Regions from separate parts of the Streptomyces sp. 2A115 genome, predicted to be linked through region 3. Evidence: riboswitches for the same ligand, from Rfam matches in the RefSeq annotation. Region 3 holds a riboswitch; each other region holds the start of a gene.
The links. Region 3 has a riboswitch for cyclic di-AMP ahead of ACTWQR_RS39840 (M23 family metallopeptidase). Riboswitches for the same ligand answer to the same signal wherever they lie in the genome.

Region 1 (7,268 bases), on a different contig from region 3:
CGTGGCCAGGTGGGTCAGCTCGACGACCACGGCCGAAGGCACGACGCCCGGCGCGTACGGGTCGCCGAACTGCGCGGCGAGCATCACGAGCAGCGGCCGGAACCGCTTCCCGCCCGCACGTACGAGGTGCTGCGCGGCCTCCGTGATGAACGGGACCTCGCTCTTGGTGGCCTCGAGCAGGCCCTCCTCGACAGCCGCCAATCCGGCCTGGACATCGGCTTCGAGAGCCTGGTCCCGCACGCTCAGCCCGAACGGCCCGACGACGGTCACGAGGGTCTCCTGTCTGCTGACGCTCTCAACGGCGGTCTCTGGATGCTCTGGGTGCGCTGTGTGCTGGAAGTGTTTGTCGATGTGTCGCTGCTGGCACTCAAGTCAGCGTATCCGGTCGCCTTTCGATCACGGTGAGCGCCCACCGGTCCCAGCCGGGCAGTATCGGATCACGGAAGGTATGTTCTTGATCTTCTGATACCACCCGAAAGACGTAGACATTTCATGAAGTGATGTTTTTACCTCTTGAAGTGATCGAAACCGATCCAATCCGGATGCCGAGGGCCGGCCGCCGAGTGCGCCGCCTCGCGGACGGCGGCGACAACGCCGACACTCGGCTCGCGCTCGTGTCGCACTCGCCGACCCCCGGCGCACGGATCCACTTCCGCGCGACCGGCCACGCCTCGGGGCCGGGCAGTATCCGGTGGGCAGGCCACTCGCGCAGGGTGACCGTCCAGCCGCCCCGCGACCACGAGGCATCGACCAACGGACTCTGGACCACGGGGCGTCGCCCGCGGCACCAACCCGGTTGGCGAGAGCGGGGGTTCACCCCCGCATCCCGATCCCATGGGCCACACGTACGGGAACTCGGCCGCCTTGACTCCCGGAACGTTATGCCCGAGTTGCCCCCATTGCCGCTTTGTTGGCACTTGTTCACGTGAAATGAGTCACGTGCGGACGGAGCGGGCGATACGCCGCACTCGACCACTTCCCCTTTGCATAAAGCAAGTTGAATATTGTGTTCCGGAGTAATCGGGCGATTTCCCCCTCCCCAATACGAGGTCAGACACATCGCATCGCCGATTCAGGCCTTGTTCCCTCCATGTGCTCTCGCATACGTTCTCGTCGATCCGGACGGACCGCCGAATCCTGCCGCCGCCCGGAACCCACCCATCACCCACGCCACGGCAGGAGCGGGGGACCCAGGTAAGTCGCCGATCCGGATGCCGGAACGGCTCGGGGTGAAGTCGCACTCAGCGTGCGGCCGGGCATCTCCCGCCCGAACCCGACAGCTCACCTCGCAGGCGCCGGAGAGGAAATCACCATGGCCGCACGAGGTAAACACCGCCGCCCGAAAGCCCGCTCCCTCACCCGCGGCGTCGTCGCCGCCGGAACGGGCGGAGCCGCGCTCGCGCTTCCGATCGTGGGGGCGACCGGCGCGCACGCCGCCGCACAGCCGGCGCAGACCGCACAGGTCGCGCAAGCCGCAGTCCCGCAGGTCGAGCTCGTTACGTACAAGGTGGCCGCGGGCGACACCCTGTCCAAGATCGCGCGAAAGCACGCCACGAGCGGGAGCTGGAAGACGCTGTACCAGGCCAACCGCGCGGTCATCGGCGACAACCCGTCGATGATTCACCCGGGCCTCACTCTGACGGTCGGCACGAAAAAATCCCAAAAGTCAGCAAATAAGACGAAGCCGACCACGGCCACCACGCAGACCACCAAGTCCGCGGCGTCCACTGTCACCCCCGCCTCCGCGAAGACGTACACGAACGACCTCGACGGCTGGATCAAGGAGTCACTGGACGTCATGGCCCAGAACGGCATCCCGGGCAGCTACGACGGCATCTACCGCAACGTCATGCGCGAGTCGTCCGGAAACCCGCTGGCCATCAACAACTGGGACTCCAACGCCGCGGCCGGGACGCCGTCCAAGGGCCTCCTGCAGGTCATCGCTCCGACCTTCAGCACCTACCACGTGCCCGGTACAGCACTGGACGCCTTCGACCCGGTCGCGAACATCACGGCAGCCTGCAACTACGCCGCCGCGAGGTACGGCTCGATCGACAACGTCAACGGGCCTTACTGAGCAGGCCCGTAAGCAGCCTGTGGGAGAGGCTGCTTACGGTGCTGCGGACGGGGCCGCGGGCGGGAGAACAGCTTCTCCAGCACTACCGCGACCCCGTCCTCCTCGTTCGACAGCGTCTCCTCTTGGGCCACCGCCTTGAGTTCGGGGTGGGCGTTGGCCATCGCGACGCCGTGGGCCGCCCACCTGAACATCGGAATGTCATTGGGCATGTCCCCGAAGGCGATCGTGGCGAAGCGGGTGAGACCAAGGTGTTCGGCGGCCAGGGCGAGCCCCGTCGCCTTGGTCACGCCGCATGGCTGGAGTTCGACGGTGCCGGGGCCGGACATTGTGACGGTGGCGAGGGAACCGACCGCTCCGCGCGCCGCGGACGCCAACTCGTCGTCGGACAGCAGCGGGTGGCGCAGCAGCACCTTGCTGATGGCGTCCGCCCAGAGGTCGTCGCGCCGGATGACGCGTACCGCCGGGAGCGTCGGGTGCGGCATCTCGTAACCCGGCTCGATCAGAGTCAGGCCGTCGACCCCGTCCTGGTCCACGGCCGCGTACACCTCCCCGACCTCCGCCTCGATCTTCCCGAGCGCCGTCTCGGCCAACTCCCGGTCCAGGGTGACCGACCACACCATCCGGTCGGTCCCGGCGTCGTACAACTGCGCCCCCTGCGCGCACACCGCCAGTCCCTGGCCACCCAGTTCGTCCAGCAACGGCCGTACGCGCGGCGCCGGGCGCCCCGTCACCACGAGGTGCCGGGCGCCCGCCTCGACCGCCATCGCCAACGCGGCTCGTGACCGATCGGAAAGGGTGTCGTCGCCGCGCAGCAGCGTTCCGTCCAGGTCAGTGGCGATAAGTGCATATTCAGTCGGTGCGGCCATGATCAGAGAATACGGACCGAACGGCGCATCGACCCGACGGGAACCGGACGACGTCCGGTATCTCGTCAACTGCCCTGGCCACCGCACGAACCCAGCCCACACCGCCCCCATCTCAGCCGCACACCCCTGAGTTGAAACCCCGCCTGTCCACACCTGCCAGACCGACGGTCCGACGGTCCGCCAGTTGGTCGATCGGTCGTGCGGTCGTGCGGTCGTGCGGTCGTGCGGTCGGCCGATCGACCGATCGACCGATCGACCGATCGGCCGCACGACTCCGAGAAGGCGGCCGCCCGGCTGGGTATGCCCTGCTCCACGCTGAGTTCGCGCGGGCCCTGCTTCCTGGCGAAGCGGCGCGGAAGCCCAGCATCCTCCCTCGGGAACAGCAATCTTCCCGCGAGTTCCACCTGACGCTCGGCGATCAGCACCACGACCTTTTCGTCGGTCGGGATCAGCACGGCGGCGGAGAGGCCGATCCGGCACCGATGCGCAACAGCCCCTCGACGGGCCGCTCCAGTCTCTCCGTCCTGCCGTCGGCCAGACGAACGCGCACCGCAAGATGCCTTGAGACCGCGGCGAGCGTGTGTCGGTCCCGTAACGTGTGCCTCACCCACCCGGAAAGCGAGGCAGCACCCCATGCCCCCCTTCGATGTCCCCGAGGGCGATCTCTTCGGCCCGCACAATCTTCCGTACGGCGTGTTCTCCCTGGGCGATTCCGACCGGCGGAGCGTCGGCGTCCGGCTGGGGGGCCACGTTCTGGACGCGGGTGCCGCAGCCGTGGAACTCGGCTCCCCGTACGCCGCCCTCCTCGCCCGCCCCTCACTGAACCCGTTGCTCGCGGCAGGCCGTAGGACGTGGTCGGACGTGCGGCGCGCGCTCACCGCCTGGGTGACGGTGCCGGCCCACCGCGAAACCGTCGCGCCCCTGCTGCACCCGCTTTCCGAAGTGACGCTCCACCTCCCCTTCGACGTCGCGGACTACGTCGACTTCTACGCCTCCGAGAACCACGCCCGTAATGTCGGCCAGATCTTCCGTCCCGACGCCGCCGATTCCCTCACCCCCAACTGGAAACATCTGCCCATCGGTTACCACGGCCGGTCGGGCACCGTCGTGGTCTCCGGGACCGAGGTCGTACGCCCCTCAGGCCAGCGCAAGGCCCCGACGGACCCGGCGCCGATCTTCGGCCCGTCCGTCCGGCTGGACATCGAGGCGGAGGTCGGTTTCGTGGTCGGTGCGCCCTCCGCGATGGGCATGCCCGTACCGCTGAGCGACTTCCGCGACCATGTCTTCGGCCTCTGCCTCCTCAACGACTGGTCCGCGCGCGACCTCCAGGCGTGGGAGTACGTCCCCCTCGGCCCCTTCCTCGGCAAGTCCTTCGCCACATCGGTGTCGGCGTGGATCACACCCCTTGACGCCCTGGACGACGCCCGGATCGCTCCGCCGTCGCGCACCCACCCCCTCCTCCCCTACCTGGACGACTCCTCGGAGGACCCCGGCGGCTACGACCTGCGCATCTCTGTCGCCGTCAACGGCCACGTCGTCTCCGAGCCCCCCTTCTCCACCATGTACTGGACGGCCGCCCAGCAGCTGGCCCACATGACGGTGAACGGGGCGTCACTGCGCACGGGCGATCTTTACGGCTCGGGAACGGTGAGCGGTGCCTCGGAACGCGAACGCGGCTCCCTCCTCGAACTGACCTGGAACGGCCGGGACGTCCTCGAACTCCCCGACGGCAAGCGGACCTTCCTGGAGGACGGCGATGTCGTGACGTTGACGGCCTGGGCACCGGGGCCCGACGGGACGAGGGTGGGTCTGGGCGAGGTGACGGGGCGAATCGCCGCGGGATCCTGACCTCTCAGGCCCCCGCCCACGTGGCCCGCGGGGCGCGGCCCACAGCTCGCGCCAAGCGTGTGGCCGCTGGTCGAACTCCAGGTCGTCCATGCTCAATCCGAACCGCCGCCCCCCTCTTGCGTCAGCCGCGGCCGCCTATATCCAGTCGTCCGGCTCCGGCTCCGCATCCATCTCGGACCAGTCCAGTGCTGACTCGTTGTCATTCCGGGGAGCCGGGACCGACCCGTCGTCGCTGTGGACCTCCGCCACTCCCCCGGAAGGCCGCTCCAGGGCCGCAAGCACCCCGATCACGCCCTCTCCGTAGGTCACGAGTTTCTTCTCGCCGACTCCGCTGATGCCGCCCAGCTCCGCCACCGACGTGGGCCACGCCGTGGCGATCTCCCGCAGTGTGGCGTCGTGGAAGATGACGTACGCCGGGACGCCCTGCTCCTTGGCCTGTCCCGCACGCCAGGCGCGCAGGGCCTCGAAGGCGGGCAGGAGCTCCGGGGGAAGCTCGGCCGCGGCGGCCTTGGCCTTGCGCTCGCCCCGGCCGGAACCGGAGGAGGAACGAGAGGCCACCGGCTTCGGCGGCTCCTTGCGCAGCGGCACCTCCCGCTCTCGCCGCAGCACCGTCCCGCTCTCCTCGGTCAGCACCAGCGTCCCGTACTCGCCCTCGACCGCGAGGAGCCCCTGAGCCAGCAACTGCCGTACGACACCGCGCCATTCGCCCTCGGTCAGCTCCTCGCCGATACCGAACACGGACAGCTGGTCGTGGTCGAACTGTATGACCTTGGCGCTCCTGCGTCCGAGCAGGATGTCGACGATCTGGACCGCCCCGAACTTCTGCCCGCGCTCACGCTGCAGCCGCACCACCGTGGACAGCACCTTCTGTGCCGCTACCGTGCCGTCCCATGTCTCGGGCGGGACAAGACACGTGTCACAGTTCCCACAAGCCGCGGTTTCGGCGTCCTGGCCGAAGTAGGCCAGCAGCTGACCGCGTCGGCACCGAACGGTCTCGCAGAGCGCGAGCATCGCCTCGAGATGCGCCGCCGCCCGGCGCCGGAACGCCTCGTCGCCCTCGCTCGACTGGATCATCTTGCGCTGCTGTATGACGTCGTTCAGGCCGTAGGCCATCCATGCCGTGGACGGCAGTCCGTCACGGCCCGCTCGGCCCGTCTCCTGGTAGTAGCCTTCGACGGACTTCGGCAGATCGAGGTGGGCGACGAACCGTACGTCCGGCTTGTCGATGCCCATCCCGAAGGCGATGGTCGCGCACACGACCAGGCCGTCCTCGCGCAGGAACCGTGACTGGTGGGCGGCGCGCGTGCCCGCGTCCAGGCCCGCGTGGTACGGCACCGCCGCGATGCCGTTGCGGGAGAGGAACTCGGCTGTCTTCTCTACCGAGTTGCGCGAGAGGCAGTAGACGATGCCCGCGTCGCCCGCGTGCTCCTCCTTGAGGAAGGACAGCAACTGCTTCTTGGGGTCTGCCTTCGGCACGATCCGGTACTGGATGTTGGGCCGGTCGAAGCTCGCCACGAAGTGGCGGGCGTCCGGCATGCCCAGGCGCTGGGTGATCTCCTGATGCGTGGCGTGCGTGGCCGTCGCGGTCAGCGCGATCCGCGGTACGTCGGGCCAGCGCTGGCCCAGCAGGGAGAGCGCCAGATAGTCGGGGCGGAAGTCGTGGCCCCACTGGGACACGCAGTGCGCCTCGTCGATGGCGAAGACGGAGATCTTGCCGCGCGAGAGCAGGTCGAGGGTTGACTCCAGGCGCAGCCGCTCCGGCGCGAGATAGATCAGGTCGAGCTCGCCGGCAAGGAACTCGGCCTCGACCACGCGGCGCTCGTCGAAGTCCTGCGTGGAGTTCATGAAGCCGGCGCGCACTCCGAGCGCTCGCAGCGCGTCCACCTGGTCCTGCATCAGCGCGATGAGAGGTGAGACCACCACGCCCGTACCGGGTCTGACCATCGCCGGGATCTGGTAGCAGAGCGACTTGCCCGCGCCGGTCGGCATGAGGACGACGGCGTCTCCGCCGGCCACCACATGCTCGATGACGGCTCCCTGTTCGCCACGGAAGGCCTCGTATCCGAAGACCCGGTGCAGCGTGGCCAGGGCCTCGCTGTCCGCGAACCCTGCGGGCCCGCCCCCCTCGCCCGGCCCCACAGCCTGCTCGGCAAGCCCTGCGACCCTGTCCACTTCGGTCATCACACCCGTCCCGCCTGTCCCGCCCAACCCGCTCATTGCCCTGTCCCCCGTACGTCGTGCCTCGACCACTGCGTCCACGATAGGGGTCCGCACCGACAGCCTCAGAGTTATCCACAGGCTGAGCCGCACGGCCTCCGAAGTCGGCCACGATCGGCCGCAGTCCCCGGGCGGGAAACCGCGCCAAGGCACGACACTCGTTCACACGTACGCGGGAGACCTGCACGTTTCCGGCCGATAGTCTGAATGGACCGGCGAGACTCCGTCCCATGGGAGCACTGATGAGCGTCGCACCGAAG
Region 2 (7,268 bases), on a different contig from region 3:
AGGTGCTCGCCGTGGTCGGAGGCGCGGATCAGACCGGAGATGAGGTCTTCGCCGGAGCTGGGGTGGTCTGGGAGCGCCTCCCGCTTGCGGTGGATCAGCTCGGCGAGATAGCTACGCATCTTCTTCACGGACCGCGCGACGCCGCCCCTCGGCCCTCCTCCGTGCCGGATCATCATCCCTGCCCAGTCCCGGAAGTCGTCTTGGTCCTCGCGGGGGACACCGAGCAGGTCGCAGATGGCGTAGATGGGGAGAGGGAACGCGAACTCGTGAATGAGGTCGGCGCTTCCGGTGTGTGCGAACTGGTCGATGAGATGGTCGGTCAGCTCTTGGACACGGGGCGCGAATTCGGCGACTCGGCGGGGGGTGAACGCTTTGGAGACGAGCCGACGGAGGCGTGTGTGGTCCGGCGGGTCGATGTTGAGCAGATGGGTCATGAGATTGGCGCTGCGCTCGCCGGGGATGCCCGTTTTGCTCTTGCCGTGGGCGTCTTTGGAATGGTGCACGGGATTCTTGGAGAGCCGCGGGTCGGCGAGAGCCTGTTTGGCGTCCGCGTACCGAGTCACGAGCCACGCCTCGACGCCGCTGGGAAGTGTGGTGCGGTGTACGGGCGAATGCTCCCGGAGCCACGCGTAGGCGGGGTACGGGTCAGTGGCGAACTCCCAGGTGAAGAGTTCGGGTCCGATATGTGGGGCGTTCACGGGGTGACGGTACCGGGGGCCGCGTTGCGTATGACATCCAGTGACGCCCCTCACGGCCTCCTTGACCTGCAACTCGCGGTGGATTCAGCCGATTTGCGCTGGCATGGCAGTCTCATTATGCGTGGGCCGCGTACGTTGCCGGTCCGTTTCGCGTAGGGCGTGTGATTCGCCTTACCGCAGGTCAGAGCTGACGGGCCCTCAACTCTGTGACTTTCACGTGATCTCCCCTGTATCGACTTGTGACAAGAGTTCGAGTGCCTATACGTTCCCCCTCAATGCGGCTGGTCCCACCAGCCGCAGAAGTAACAAACGCAGTCCCTTGCTGTGTGTAGTCCCTTGCTGTCACGCGAAAGGCAACCGCATGCTCTCCGGGAACGGTCGTCACCGTCGCCCCCGTCAGGCTCCGGCTCTCCTCGTCGCGGCGGGTGTGGCCGGATCGGCCATCGCGATCCCCCTGCTCGGCGCGACCGGCGCGAGCGCCGCCAGCGGTACGACCTGGGACGCGGTCGCGGACTGCGAGAGTGGCGGCTCGTGGAGCGCCGACTCCGGCAACGGGTCCTATGGCGGACTCCAGATGACACAGGAGATGTGGGAGGGGTACGGCGGCCTCGACTACGCGTCGAGCGCCGACCAGGCCAGCCGCTCGCAGCAGATAGCCGTCGCCGAGAAGGTCCTCGCGGACCAGGGCATCGAGCCCTGGGGGGCGTGCGGTCTCGTCGCGGGCCTGTCGCAGCACTCCGAGTCGGCGGATGTCGACACGGGCCTCGCGCAGGACTCCGCCTCGCCGTCGCCCGACTCGGGCTCGACGACGGGCGACAGCAGCACCAGCACCACCAACGGCGACAATGACACGAAATCAGGTGAGTCGGACGAGTCGGTCAAGTCCGACTCGTCCGTCTATGCTGACGACACCACGGACGACTCCGGTGACGACACCGACGCTGACGCGGACGCCGACTCGCAGTCTTCCGCCAGCCCCTCCACGGGCGACGTGGTCTCGCCGGATTCGACGGATTCGACTGGCACGACGAAGAGTGACGAATCGGACAACTCTGCCCAGAATGGCGACGCTTCGACGGGCGCCGACACCGACGTCGACGCGGATGACGTCACCGACTCCGGCTCCGGCCGTCACCGTGGCGGCAGTGCCGCCGAGGACGCCACCGGTTCGCGTACGGACGACTCCGCCGGCCGGCATGCCTCGCGCGGTGACAGTGCCCCGCGTGACGCCACCGACGGCTCGTACACGGTCCGCGCCGGAGACAGTCTCTCGGGGATCGTCGACTCCCTTGGCCTGGAAGGCGGATGGCGTGAGCTGTACGCCGCGAACAAGGGCATTGTCGGCACCGACCCGGACCTGATCCTCCCCGGTCAGAGCCTTGAACTCGGTAACGGGCAGGTCGCGGCCAATCAGTGAGCAAGCCGCCGAAACGGGCGAAAGGTAGCGGTAGTTCGCGCTGAATGTCCGGTTTGGTGAAAGTGAGAGATGGATCTCAAGGACCGTGATCGTCTTTGAAATTCGGCGGATCGCATGTCTACGGTCGTGACCGCTCGCCACTGGTGAGCCCCGACGGTCGCACGCCGAATCCTGCCAACGGCCGTACGGGAACAGTCGTCGCGTAAAGCGCCGTAGGCAGGAGCGGGGGACCCAAGGTAAGTGCCGGGCCCGGTCGTTGAGAGACGACCAGAGGACCGGCTTGGGGTGAAGCCGCGCGCCGAAAGGTGCGCGGCCGGGCAACTCACCAAGCCCGAACCCGACAGCTCACCTCGCAGGCGTCGGTGAGGGGATCACTTCATGCTGCTTTCCGGCAAGGGCAAGCACCGTCGCCCGAACAAGGCCACCCGTATCGCCACGCTCGCCGGTGTCACCGGTGCCGCCATCGCCGCCCCGCTGCTGGCGACCGGTTCGGCCTCCGCCGCCACCGCCTCCGAGTGGGACGCCGTCGCCCAGTGCGAGTCGGGCGGCAACTGGGCCATCAACACCGGGAACGGCTACTACGGCGGCCTGCAGTTCTCGGCCTCCACCTGGGCCGCGTACGGCGGCACGCAGTACGCCTCCACGGCCAACCAGGCCTCCAAGTCCCAGCAGATAGCCGTTGCCGAGAAGGTCCTCGCGGGCCAGGGCAAGGGTGCCTGGCCGAGCTGTGGCGTGGGCCTGTCCAACGCCTCGTACAACGGCGGTACGGCCTCCTCGGGCTCCGGCTCCTCGAACTCCGGTCAGAGCTCCGCGCAGTCGCAGCAGCAGAGCGCGCCGTCCTCGGAGCAGCGTTCCTCGCGCTCCCAGGAGCGTCCGGCCGCGAAGAAGACCGTCGAGACCCCGACCGGCAAGAAGGTCAAGAAGGGCGACGGCGAGTACAAGGTCGTCAAGGGTGACACCCTCAGCGAGATCGCCGCGCAGGAGAACGTCAAGGGCGGCTGGCAGAAGCTGTTCAAGCTGAACGACGACATCGTCGACGACGCCGACTTCATCTTCCCGGGCCAGCAGCTGCACCTCAGCTGACGCGGCAGTGCTGGGCCGGCGCGGCAGTACTTCGACTGACGCGGCGGGTACTTCGGCCGGCGCACTCCCGCGTGCCGCCCAGCTGTACTTCGCTCAACACGACCTACTTCGGCTGACGGCGGGCTCGCGAGGCCGTTGAGAATTCGCGAGCTCACAACCTGCTCACAGCTGAACCATGGCCCATCCCCATCCGTGGTCTTCATAGTGAAGGCCACGTGAGGGTCACCCCCCGTCCCCCACGGGCTCCCCGCTCCGGTGCGTGTTCCCCCGTACGCACCGGGGCGGGGCTTTTTGCTGCACGGTGGCGGGGTGTTGTCGTCGCGGTGTCGTTGTATGGGGCCGGTGCTTTTTGTTCCCCGTAGGAACAATGTTTACCCTCAGTTCGGTCCATCGGGTGGCCGACAGGCTGGCCGATCCCTCCGGGGCGGCTAGGCTCATGTCGCGGAGTCATCACCGCGCTGTATTCAACCGGGCCTGCGGCCCGGCGTATCCCGCGTCACATCCCAGAAGGAGATGCTCGTGCCGTCCATCGACGTCGTCGTAGCCCGGGAAATCCTGGACTCCCGAGGCAACCCCACGGTCGAGGTCGAGGTCGGCCTCGACGACGGCAGCACGGGTCGTGCCGCCGTTCCGTCCGGCGCCTCCACCGGTGCCTTCGAGGCTGTTGAGCTCCGTGACGGAGACTCCAACCGTTACCTCGGCAAGGGTGTCGAGAAGGCCGTCCTCGCCGTCATCGAGCAGATCGGCCCGGAGCTCGTCGGCTATGACGCCACCGAGCAGCGGCTGATCGACCAGGCGATGATCGACCTGGACGCCACGGACAACAAGGGCTCGCTCGGCGCCAACGCCATCCTCGGCGTCTCCCTCGCCGTCGCGCACGCCGCCTCCGAGGCCAGCGACCTGCCGCTCTTCCGCTACCTGGGCGGCCCGAACGCGCACCTGCTGCCGGTCCCGATGATGAACATCCTCAACGGTGGGTCGCACGCCGACTCCAACGTCGACATCCAGGAGTTCATGATCGCCCCGATCGGCGCGGAGTCCTTCTCCGAGGCGCTGCGCTGGGGCGCCGAGGTCTACCACACCCTCAAGAAGGTGCTGAAGACCAAGGGCCTGTCCACCGGTCTCGGCGACGAGGGCGGCTTCGCCCCGAACCTCGAGTCGAACCGTGCCGCGCTCGACCTCATCCTCGAGGCCATCAAGCAGGCCGGTTACGTTCCGGGCGAGCAGATCGCCCTGGCGCTCGATGTCGCCGCGTCCGAGTTCTACAAGGACGGCAAGTACGAGTTCGAGGGCAAGTCCCGCTCGGCCGCCGAGATGACCGAGTACTACGAGGAGCTCGTCGCCTCGTACCCGCTCGTCTCCATCGAGGACCCGCTGTTCGAGGACGACTGGGACGGCTGGAACGTCATCACCGAGAAGCTGGGCGACAAGGTCCAGATCGTCGGCGACGACCTCTTCGTCACCAACCCGGAGCGCCTGGCCCGCGGCATCGAGGAGGGTTCCGCGAACGCCCTGCTCGTCAAGGTCAACCAGATCGGCTCGCTGACCGAGACCCTGGACGCCGTCGAGATGGCCCAGCGCAACGGCTTCAAGTGCATGATGTCCCACCGCTCCGGCGAGACCGAGGACGTCACCATCGCCGACCTCGCCGTCGCGGTGAACTGCGGCCAGATCAAGACCGGCGCCCCGGCCCGCTCGGACCGCGTGGCCAAGTACAACCAGCTGCTGCGCATCGAGGAGATCCTCGACGACGCGGCGGTGTACGCCGGCCGCAGCGCCTTCCCGCGGTTTCGCTCTGCGAATCAGTAGGCACAGCAAGGGCTGAGCCGCCCGGCAAGGGGCACAGCCCCGTCGTACGTACGTCCCCGTACCCGGTCCCGTACCGTGTGCGGGGACGTACGCACGTGACGGGCTTGTAGAGAGACGCCGGGGTGCCGGCTCGTAGACGGGTTTGTAGAGGCCGGCTCGTAGCCGGGTTTGTATCGGGGAGGCGGGACAGATGGCCGTGAAGGACCGCGATCGGTTCTCCACCGCGACCAGGCTGCGGCTGCTCGGCGAGCAGACCGCCGAGCGTGTCTACCGCTCCCAGACCAAGCGCCAGGCCCGCCGCTCGCGGCTGACCGGCCGGGCGGCACTCCTCGCCCTGGTCATCTGCTCGCTCGTCGTGGCCCTGGCCTATCCCATAAGGCAGTACGTCTCCCAGCGCGCCGAGATCGCCGACCTCCAGCGGCAGCGGGAGCAGGCCCGCGAGCGGGTCGAACGGCTGCGCGATCTCAAGGCGCGGTGGCAGGACGACGCGTACGCCGAGCAGCGCATCCGGGAGCGGCTGCACTATGTGATGCCGGGCGAGACCGGCTACATCGTGATCGACCCCGGCGCGGCGAAGAAGACGCGTACGGACCGGACGGCCGCCCACCGCGCCTGGTACGCCAACGTCTGGGACGGCGTCGACAAGGCCGACGCCTCCGATCAGTGAACCGATGCGAACCAACGCGAACCGACTTGAACTGACGAGAGAGACTTACGCACAGGCATGGAAACGCCCCCGCCGCCCACCCCGCGCACCGAGCCCACCGACGCGGATGTCGAGGCCTTCAAGCAGCAGCTCGGGCGGCCACCGCGCGGGTTGCGCGCGATCGCGCATCGCTGTCCGTGCGGGCAGCCGGACGTGGTCGAGACGGCTCCCCGTCTTCCGGACGGGACTCCGTTCCCGACGACGTACTACCTGACGTGTCCCCGGGCCGCCTCGGCGATCGGCACGCTCGAGGCGAACGGCGTGATGAAGGAGATGACGGACCGCCTCGCGACAGACCCCGAACTGGCCGCGTCCTACCGCGCCGCCCATGAGGACTACATCGCCCGCCGCGACGCCATCGAGGTTCTGGAGAACTTCCCCAGCGCGGGCGGCATGCCTGACCGGGTGAAGTGTCTCCACGTTCTGGTGGCCCACTCTCTGGCCACGGGGCCGGGTGTGAACCCCCTGGGCGACGAGGCGATCGCGATGCTGCCGGAGTGGTGGCGCAAGGGGACGTGTGTGGTGCCGGTTCAGGAGAACGACAAGTGACTCACGCTCGCGTCGCCGCCATCGACTGCGGTACGAACTCCATCCGCCTCCTCGTCGCCGACGCCGACCCGGACACCGGTGAACTCGTCGAACTGGACCGGCGGATGACCATCGTCCGGCTCGGCCAGGACGTCGACCGCACGGGCCGACTCGCGCCGGAGGCGCTGGAGCGCACCTTCGCTGCCTGCCACGAGTACGCCGCGATCATCAAGGAGCACGGCGCCGAGCGCCTCCGCTTCGTCGCCACTTCGGCGTCCCGGGACGCCGAGAACCGTGACGAGTTCGTCCGAGGTGTGCTCGGCATCCTCGGAGTCGAGCCCGAGGTCATCTCCGGAGACCACGAGGCCGAGTTCTCCTTCACGGGCGCGACCAAGGAGCTGGTGGGACGCGACGACCTCGCCAAGCCGTACCTGGTCGTGGACATCGGTGGCGGCTCGACCGAGTTCGTGGTCGGGGACGATCACGTGCGCGGGGCGCGGTCCGTGGACATCGGGTGCGTACGGATGACGGAGCGGCACCTCGTACGGGACGGGGTTGTCACCGACCCGCCGACCGAGGAGCAGATCGCTGCCGTCCGCGCCGACATCGAGGCGGCCCTCGACCTCGCGGAGGAGACGGTCCCGCTGCGCGAGGCGCGTACGCTCGTCGGCCTCGCCGGCTCCGTCACCACCGTGTCGGCGATCGCGCAGAACCTGCCCGAGTACGACTCGGAGGCCATCCACCACTCCCGCGTCCCGTACGACCGTGTCCGCGAGATCACCGAGAGCCTGCTCCACTCCACCCACGCCGAGCGCGCGAAGATCCCATCCATGCACCCGGGACGCGTCGACGTGATCGGCGCCGGCGCCCTCGTGCTGCTGTCGATCATGGAGCGGATCGGGGCGCGAGAGGTCGTCGTGAGTGAGCACGACATCCTCGACGGCATTGCTTTCAAAGTGGCCGAAGAGGCCGAAGAGGGCCGTGGTGACTGACCTGCGGTGACGCGGAGCGGCCCCGGTGCCTCGTC
Region 3 (7,268 bases):
TCGGGTCGATGGCGGACCTGGACGCGGCCACTCTTGAAGACGCGCGCGCCTTTTTCCGCACCTACTACGCGCCCAACAACGCCGTTCTGTCGATCGTCGGAGACATCGACCCGGAGCAGACGCTCGCCTGGGTCGAGAAGTACTTCGGCTCGATTCAGGGCCACGACGGCAAGCCCGCCCCGCGTGACGGCGCGCTGCCGGAGATCATCGGCGAGCAGCTGCGCGAGGTCGTCGAGGAGGAGGTCCCGGCCCGCGCGCTGATGGCCGCCTACCGGCTGCCGGAGGACGGCACGCGCGCGTGCGACGCGGCCGACCTGGCCCTGACCGTCCTCGGCGGCGGCGAGTCGTCCCGCCTCTACAACCGGCTCGTACGCCGTGACCGCACCGCGGTGGCCGCCGGGTTCGGCCTGCTGCGCCTCGCCGGAGCGCCCTCCCTGGGGTGGCTCGACGTGAAGACGTCCGGCGACGTCAAGGTGCCGGTCATCGAGGCCGCCGTCGACGAGGAGCTCGCCCGGTTCGCCGAGGAGGGCCCCACGGCCGAGGAAATGGAGCGGGCCCAGGCCCAGTTGGAGCGTGAGTGGCTGGACCGGCTCAGCACGGTCGCGGGCCGCGCCGACGAACTGTGCCGGTACGCCGTGCTGTTCGGCGACCCGCAGCTCGCCCTGAGCGCCGTCCAGCGCGTGCTCGACGTCACGGCCGAGGAGGTGCAGGAGGTCGCGAAGGCCCGCCTGCGCCCCGACAACCGCGCGGTGCTGGTCTACGAGCCGGTCGCCGCGGAAAACGCCGACGCTGCCGAAGACACCGACGCCGCTGAAGACACCGACGAGGAGGCGGCCAAGTGACCGAGCTCGCCACGATGGACTTCCACCCCCAGCCGCAGGCCGGCGAGGCCAGGCCCTGGGCCTTCCCGGCACCCGAGCGCGGCACGCTCGACAACGGCCTGACGGTGCTGCGCTGCCACCGGCCCGGCCAGCAGGTCGTCGCCGTCGAAATCCTCCTGGCCGCCCCGTTGGAGGCCGAACCGCAGGGCCTGGACGGCATCGCCACGATCATGGCGCGTGCCTTCTCCGAAGGCACCGACAAGCACTCCGCCGAGGAGTTCGCCGCCGAGCTGGAGCGCTGCGGCGCCACCCTCGACGCCCACGCCGACCATCCCGGCGTACGGCTCAGCCTCGAGGTGCCCGTCTCCCGGCTCCCCAAGGCGCTCGGTCTGCTCGCCGACGCCCTCAGGGCCCCCGCCTTCGAGGACAGCGAGGTCGAGCGGCTGGTGCGCAACCGGCTCGACGAGATCCCGCACGAGACCGCCAACCCGTCCCGACGCGCCGCCAAGGAGCTCTCCAAGGAGCTCTTCCCGGCCACTTCGCGCATGTCGCGCCCGCGCCAGGGCACCGAGGAGACGGTCGCCGCGATCGACTCGGCAGCCGTACGCGCCTTCTACGAGAGGCACGTACGCCCCGCCACGGCCACCGCGGTCGTCGTCGGTGACCTCACCGACGTCGACCTCGACGGGCTGTTCGGTGACACGCTCGGCTCCTGGACCGGCTCGCAGGCACAGGCCCGCCCCGTGCCGCCGGTGACCGCCGACGACACCGGACGCGTGGTCATCGTCGACCGCCCCGGAGCCGTCCAGACGCAGCTGCTCATCGGCCGCGTCGGCGCCGACCGCCACGACCGCGTGTGGCCCGCCCAGGTGCTCGGCACGTACTGCCTCGGCGGCACCCTCACCTCCCGCCTGGACCGCGTCCTGCGCGAGGAAAAGGGTTACACCTACGGTGTGCGGGCGTTCGGCCAGGTGCTGCGCTCCGCGCCCCCGTCTCCCTCCGGCGGGGCTACGGGCGCCGCGATGCTCGCCATCAGCGGCTCCGTGGACACCCCGAACACCGGCCCGGCGCTCGACGACCTGTGGAAGGTGCTGCGCACCCTCGCGGCCGAGGGGCTGACGGACTCCGAGCGCGACATCGCCGTGCAGAACCTGGTGGGCGTCGCACCCCTCAAGTTCGAGACCGCGGCCGCGGTGGCGAGCACGCTCGCCGACCAGGTCGAGCAGTACCTGCCGGACGACTACCAGGCGACGCTGTACCAGCAACTCGCCGCCACCGGCACCGTGGAGGCCACGGCGGCCGCCGTGAGCGCCTTCCCGGTGGACCGTCTGGTGACCGTCCTCGTCGGCGACGCCGCGCAGATCGAGGAGCCGGTCAGGGCCCTCGGAATCGGTGAAGTGAGCGTCGTACCGGCGGAGTAGAGGCGCAGTAGGGGAGTGGACACAGGCAACTCCTGGGGCCCGGGCGACTGAAGAGTCGTCCGGGCCTTCTTTTGCCCGGACTTCATCCCTGGTTCGTGGGTTGTCCGTATTGATAGGGAGGTTGCCTGTCTGCCCTGTGGCATGCGCTACAAAAGCCTTGATCCGTTTGTTGATTGAAAGTTCCCGCGCTTAGCGTCGGTCCGGCTGTTCGTCAGGCAGTGCGCCGCACCCGCGGCACCGGACAGTCATCGCCGAGTCCCCGTACGGCGCGAGCCAGGGGAGCCGGGGACCCACACCAAGTCCCTGGGGTGAATCGGGCGACCTCCACGCAGTGGAGTGAGCCCGTAGGAGACCTTCCTAACTCCGAACCCGTCAGCTAACCCGGTAGGCGAGAAGGAAGGAAAGGACCAGCCACTTCATGGCGTTCACCCGCGCCACCGGGAAGCACCGTCGTCCCAGCCGCATGAAGCGCACGACCCGCAGGACCGTGGGCGTCGCCGCACTCGCCACCACCGGAGTCGTCGGCACACTGGCCGCCCCGGCGCTCGCGGCCGAGAGGTCGGTCGAGCAGACGGGCCTCACCCAGGCCGTCACCATCGGTGACACGGTCGCCGACCAGATCGACGCCCAGGCCGCCGCCCAGCAGCACGCCGCCGACGTGGCCGCCGCCCGCGAGAAGGCCGAGGCGGAGGCGAAGAAGCGCGCCGAGGAGGCCGAGAAGAAGGCCGAGGAGAGGGCCAAGAAGGAGCGCGAGGCCGAGGCCCGTGCCGCCCGCGAGGCCGAGCGCAAACGCCTCCTCGGCACGTACGTCGCCCCCGTCGCCGACTCGTACGTCTCCACCGGCTACAAGACCGGCGGCGCCGTCTGGTCCTCCGGCAGCCACACCGGCATCGACTTCCACGCCGGAAGCGGCACCGCCGTGCGCGCCGTGGGCTCCGGAACCGTCGTCGAGGCAGGCTGGGGTGGCGCGTACGGCAACGAGGTCGTCATCAAGATGAACGACGGCACGTACACCCAGTACGGCCACCTGTCGTCCATCGGCGTCTCCGTCGGCCAGACGGTCACCCCGGGGCAGCGGATAGGCCTCTCCGGGGCGACCGGCAACGTCACCGGGGCGCACCTCCACTTCGAGGCGCGCACATCCGCGGAGTACGGCTCGGACATCGACCCCACCGCCTACCTCCGCTCGCACGGCGTGAACGTCTGAAGACCTGACGTCCGGCTCGCGGCATCTCTCCCGAAGGCCCTGGCTCACCGAGCCGGGGCTTTCGTGCGTCCTGACGCTTGCTGCCCTCTTCGTGACTGCTTCCTGACCGGACGACTACCTGTTCAGTGGCGCGGTGTGTCCAAAAAATAGCCATGGATTCCGGCCTGACATCGGAATTTCCGGCTCTCTGCAATAGAGTCACTGAACAAGCGTCAATCGACCGCGTTTCGCGGGGGTTAAGGCGGAGGTCCGGTCATGCGTATTCCCGCGCACTCGGTATGCACGGCGATCCGTGACGACATCGTCGCGGGTGTCTACGAGCGCGGCAGCCGGCTCACCGAAGAACTGCTCGCGCGCCGTTATGGCGTCTCCCGGGTTCCGGTGCGCGAGGCCCTGCGCACCCTGGAGGCGGAGGGCTTCGTCGTGACCCGCCGGCACGCGGGCGCGTGCGTCGCGGAGCCCACCGAGCAGGAGGCCGCCGACCTGCTGGAGATGCGCATGCTGCTGGAGCCGCTGGGCGCAGCGCGGGCCGCTCAGCGCCGCACCGAGGCGCACCTCAAGGTGCTGCGAGGCCTGGTCAGGCTGGGGCAGGAGCGGGCCAGGAAAGGCAACAGCGAGGATCTGCGCTCGCTGGGGGGCTGGTTCCACGAGACGCTCGCACAGGCCTCCGGCAGTCCTGCGCTGACCTCGACGCTGGCCCAGCTGCGGCACAAGATCGCGTGGATGTACGCGGTCGAGTCGCCGGCCCATCCCACCGAGTCCTGGGGCGAGCACGGCGCCATCGTGGACGCCGTCGCGCGCGGCGACAGCGAGCGGGCCCGGGCGATCACGACGCTGCACGCGGAGCGGGCGTCGGGCGCGCACCGGCTGCGCTTTCCCGGTGGCGGGGAGCGCGCGGAACGCGTGAGGACTTCGCAACATCCCGTAAACACGGCGAGCCTGCGTTATTAACAGTGCCGCCGTATACAAAGAGAAGTAATTCGCGGGGGATTATTTCTGCTGCCTATAATCCGAAAAAGCAAAGGGCCCGCCTCGTATTAGAGGCGAGCCCTTCAGTGTGTGCGGGTGGAGCGGCATCTTGAAACGAAGGCCACGGCCACCATCAATTGAGTAACCCCGAAGGTGCGCAACCACCTCCGCGAGAGCGGCGCCGGCTCAGGCGCAGAGGCGCGCTCAGACCGTCTCGGGAAGCTCATCGAGGCCGTCGGCGACCAGCTTCGCCAGGCGGTCGAGCGCCACGTCCGCGCCCTCGGCGGCGGAGGACAGCACGATCTCCTCGCCGCCCTGGGCGCCCAGGCCGAGGACCGCGAGCATGGAAGCCGCGTTGACGGGGGTGCCGTCGGCCTTGGCGATCGTCACGGGGACGCCGGAGGCGGTGGCCGCCCGGACGAAGATGGAGGCGGGACGGGCGTGGAGGCCCTCGGCCCAGCCGACGTTGACGCGGCGCTCAGCCATGTGATGCTGCCCTTCAGGTGTCTCACGGTTGTCTAGACCATTGTTCCATAGCGTGAAGCGGTGGCCTGAGCGGGGCGCAAATCCCCGCCGGGGACGGGCTTCGGACCCAAGACTGCCTCGCGCCGTTGTCGCACGCGAGCCCGTCGTTGTCGGACCTGAGTCGTACTCTGGGGCCCATGCAGACCGAGCCGGACCGGCATGAGTACCCCGCTCACTGGGAGGCCGACGTAGTGCTGCGCGACGGCGGCACCGCGCGCATCCGGCCCATCACGGCCGATGACGCCGACCGCCTGGTCAGCTTCTACGAGCAGGTGTCCGACGAGTCGAAGTACTACCGCTTCTTCGCGCCGTACCCGCGCCTGTCCGCCAAGGACGTCCACCGCTTCACCCACCACGACTTTGTGGACCGGGTGGGACTCGCGGCCACGGTCGGCGGCGAGTTCATCGCCACCGTACGCTACGACCGCATCAACGCCGATGGGCTGCCCGCCTCCGCGCCCGCCGACGAGGCCGAGGTCGCCTTCCTCGTGCAGGACGCCCACCAGGGGCGCGGTGTCGCCTCCGCTCTCCTCGAACACGTCGGGGCCGTGGCCCGCGAGCGCGGCATCCGCCGCTTCGCCGCCGAGGTACTGCCCGCCAACACCAAGATGATCAAGGTGTTCACGGACGCCGGGTACCAGCAGAAGCGCAGCTTCGAAGACGGCGTCGTACGCCTGGAGTTCGACCTGGAGCCCACCGACCGCTCGCTCGCCGTGCAGCGCGCACGCGAACAGCGGGCGGAGGGGCGGTCCGTGGCGCGGCTCCTGGCGCCCGGCTCGGTCGCCGTCATCGGGGTGGGTCGCACACAAGGGGGAGTGGGGCGCAGCGTCCTCGAGAACCTCCGTGAGGCCGGCTTCACCGGACGCCTGTACGCGGTCAACGGGGCGGTCCAGGAGAAGGGGCTCGCCGGGGTCCCGGCGCACCGCTCCGTCCGCGACATCGCCGGCCCCATCGACCTGGCCGTCGTCGCCGTCCCGGCCGAGCGCGTCCCCGAAGTCGTCGCCGAATGCGGTGAGCACGGGGTGCAGGGACTCGTCGTGGTCTCCGCCGGGTACGCCGAGGGCGGTCCCGAAGGCCGGGAGCGCCAGCGAGAGCTCGTGCGCCAGGCGCGTACGTACGGGATGCGCATCATCGGACCCAACGCCTTCGGAGTCATCAACACCTCCCCGGAGGTGCGGCTCAACGCCTCACTCGCACCGCAGATGCCACGGGCCGGACGGATCGGCCTGTTCGCGCAGTCCGGCGCCATCGGGATCGCCCTGCTGTCCCGGCTGCACCGGCGCGGCGGCGGGGTCACGGGCGTGACCGGCGTGTCCACGTTCGTCTCCTCGGGCAACCGCGCGGACGTGTCGGGCAACGACGTCCTGCAGTACTGGTACGACGACCCCGACACCGATGTCGCGCTCATGTACCTCGAATCGATCGGGAACCCCCGGAAGTTCACCCGCCTCGCCCGGCGCACGGCGGCGGCGAAGCCACTGGTCGTCGTCCAGGGCGCACGGCACGGCGGCGCCGCGCCCCAGGGGCACGCCGTACGGGCCACGCGGCTGCCGCACACGACCGTTTCCGCGCTGCTGAGGCAAGCCGGAGTCATCCGGGTGGACACGATCACGGAGCTGGTCGACGCGGGGCTGCTGCTGGCACGCCAGCCGTTGCCTCCAGGGCCTCGGGTGGCGATTCTCGGGAACTCCGAGTCACTGGGACTGCTCACGTACGACGCCTGTCTGGCCGAAGGGCTGCGACCGCTGCCGCCCACGGATCTGACCACGGCGGCCTCCGCGGAGGACTTCCACGCGGCGCTGGCGCACGCGCTGGCCGACGAGGCCTGTGACGCCGTGGTCGTCACCGCGATCCCGGCGTTGGGGGAGACGTCCGTGGCGGACGCGGCCCTCGCGGAGGCGCTCCGCTCGGCCTCCGCCGCGGATCCCGCCAAGCCGGTGCTCGTGGTCCACGTCGAGCTCGGTGGGCTCGCGGAGGCGCTGTCCGCGGCCACCAGCACGGCACCTCAGACCGTCGAGGCCCAGATGCCCCGCCCCGCCGAACCGCCGGCGGCGCTGGCACCCGTCGACGAGTCCCGCCTCATCCCGGCCTACCCCGCTGCGGAACGTGCCGTCCGTGCCCTCGCCGAAGCCGTCAGGTACGGCGAGTGGCGACGCGAAGCCGCCGACCCGGGCCGGGTCCCCGAATACGAGGACATCGACGAGAAGGGAGCCGCCGAACAGATCGACGGACTGCTCGGCAACGGAGACCTGGGCGGGCTCACGCTCGGCCCCGACGACACCTGCGCGCTGCTCGGGCGGTACGGCATCGACGTACGCCGGGCCC

Region 1: linked by a shared signal. The riboswitch ahead of ACTWQR_RS11330 (transglycosylase SLT domain-containing protein) and the one ahead of ACTWQR_RS39840 (M23 family metallopeptidase) in region 3 are both predicted to bind cyclic di-AMP.
Region 2: linked by a shared signal. The riboswitch ahead of ACTWQR_RS51995 (transglycosylase family protein) and the one ahead of ACTWQR_RS39840 (M23 family metallopeptidase) in region 3 are both predicted to bind cyclic di-AMP.

The regions. Positions count from the first base shown of each region.
Region 1 is NZ_JBQQCG010000009.1:173,780-181,047, reverse strand. It holds gene ACTWQR_RS11335 (polyprenyl synthetase family protein) at 1-270, opposite strand, end outside; cyclic di-AMP (ydaO/yuaA leader) riboswitch at 1,153-1,310, shown strand; gene ACTWQR_RS11330 (transglycosylase SLT domain-containing protein) at 1,313-2,077, shown strand; gene ACTWQR_RS11325 (HAD family hydrolase) at 2,071-2,943, opposite strand; gene fahA (fumarylacetoacetase) at 3,577-4,791, shown strand; gene recQ (DNA helicase RecQ) at 4,927-7,041, opposite strand; gene ACTWQR_RS11310 (Uma2 family endonuclease) at 7,251-7,268, shown strand, end outside.
Region 2 is NZ_JBQQCG010000126.1:2,529-9,796, reverse strand. It holds gene ACTWQR_RS52005 (cytochrome P450 family protein) at 1-698, opposite strand, end outside; gene ACTWQR_RS52000 (transglycosylase family protein) at 1,060-2,115, shown strand; cyclic di-AMP (ydaO/yuaA leader) riboswitch at 2,314-2,489, shown strand; gene ACTWQR_RS51995 (transglycosylase family protein) at 2,494-3,198, shown strand; gene eno (phosphopyruvate hydratase) at 3,712-5,007, shown strand; gene ACTWQR_RS51985 (FtsB family cell division protein) at 5,198-5,674, shown strand; gene ACTWQR_RS51980 (DUF501 domain-containing protein) at 5,732-6,262, shown strand; gene ACTWQR_RS51975 (Ppx/GppA phosphatase family protein) at 6,259-7,233, shown strand.
Region 3 is NZ_JBQQCG010000066.1:8,801-16,068, forward strand. It holds gene ACTWQR_RS39830 (M16 family metallopeptidase) at 1-842, shown strand, start outside; gene ACTWQR_RS39835 (M16 family metallopeptidase) at 839-2,242, shown strand; cyclic di-AMP (ydaO/yuaA leader) riboswitch at 2,482-2,647, shown strand; gene ACTWQR_RS39840 (M23 family metallopeptidase) at 2,661-3,449, shown strand; gene ACTWQR_RS39845 (GntR family transcriptional regulator) at 3,705-4,400, shown strand; gene ACTWQR_RS39850 (HPr family phosphocarrier protein) at 4,623-4,904, opposite strand; gene ACTWQR_RS39855 (bifunctional acetate--CoA ligase family protein/GNAT family N-acetyltransferase) at 5,081-7,268, shown strand, end outside.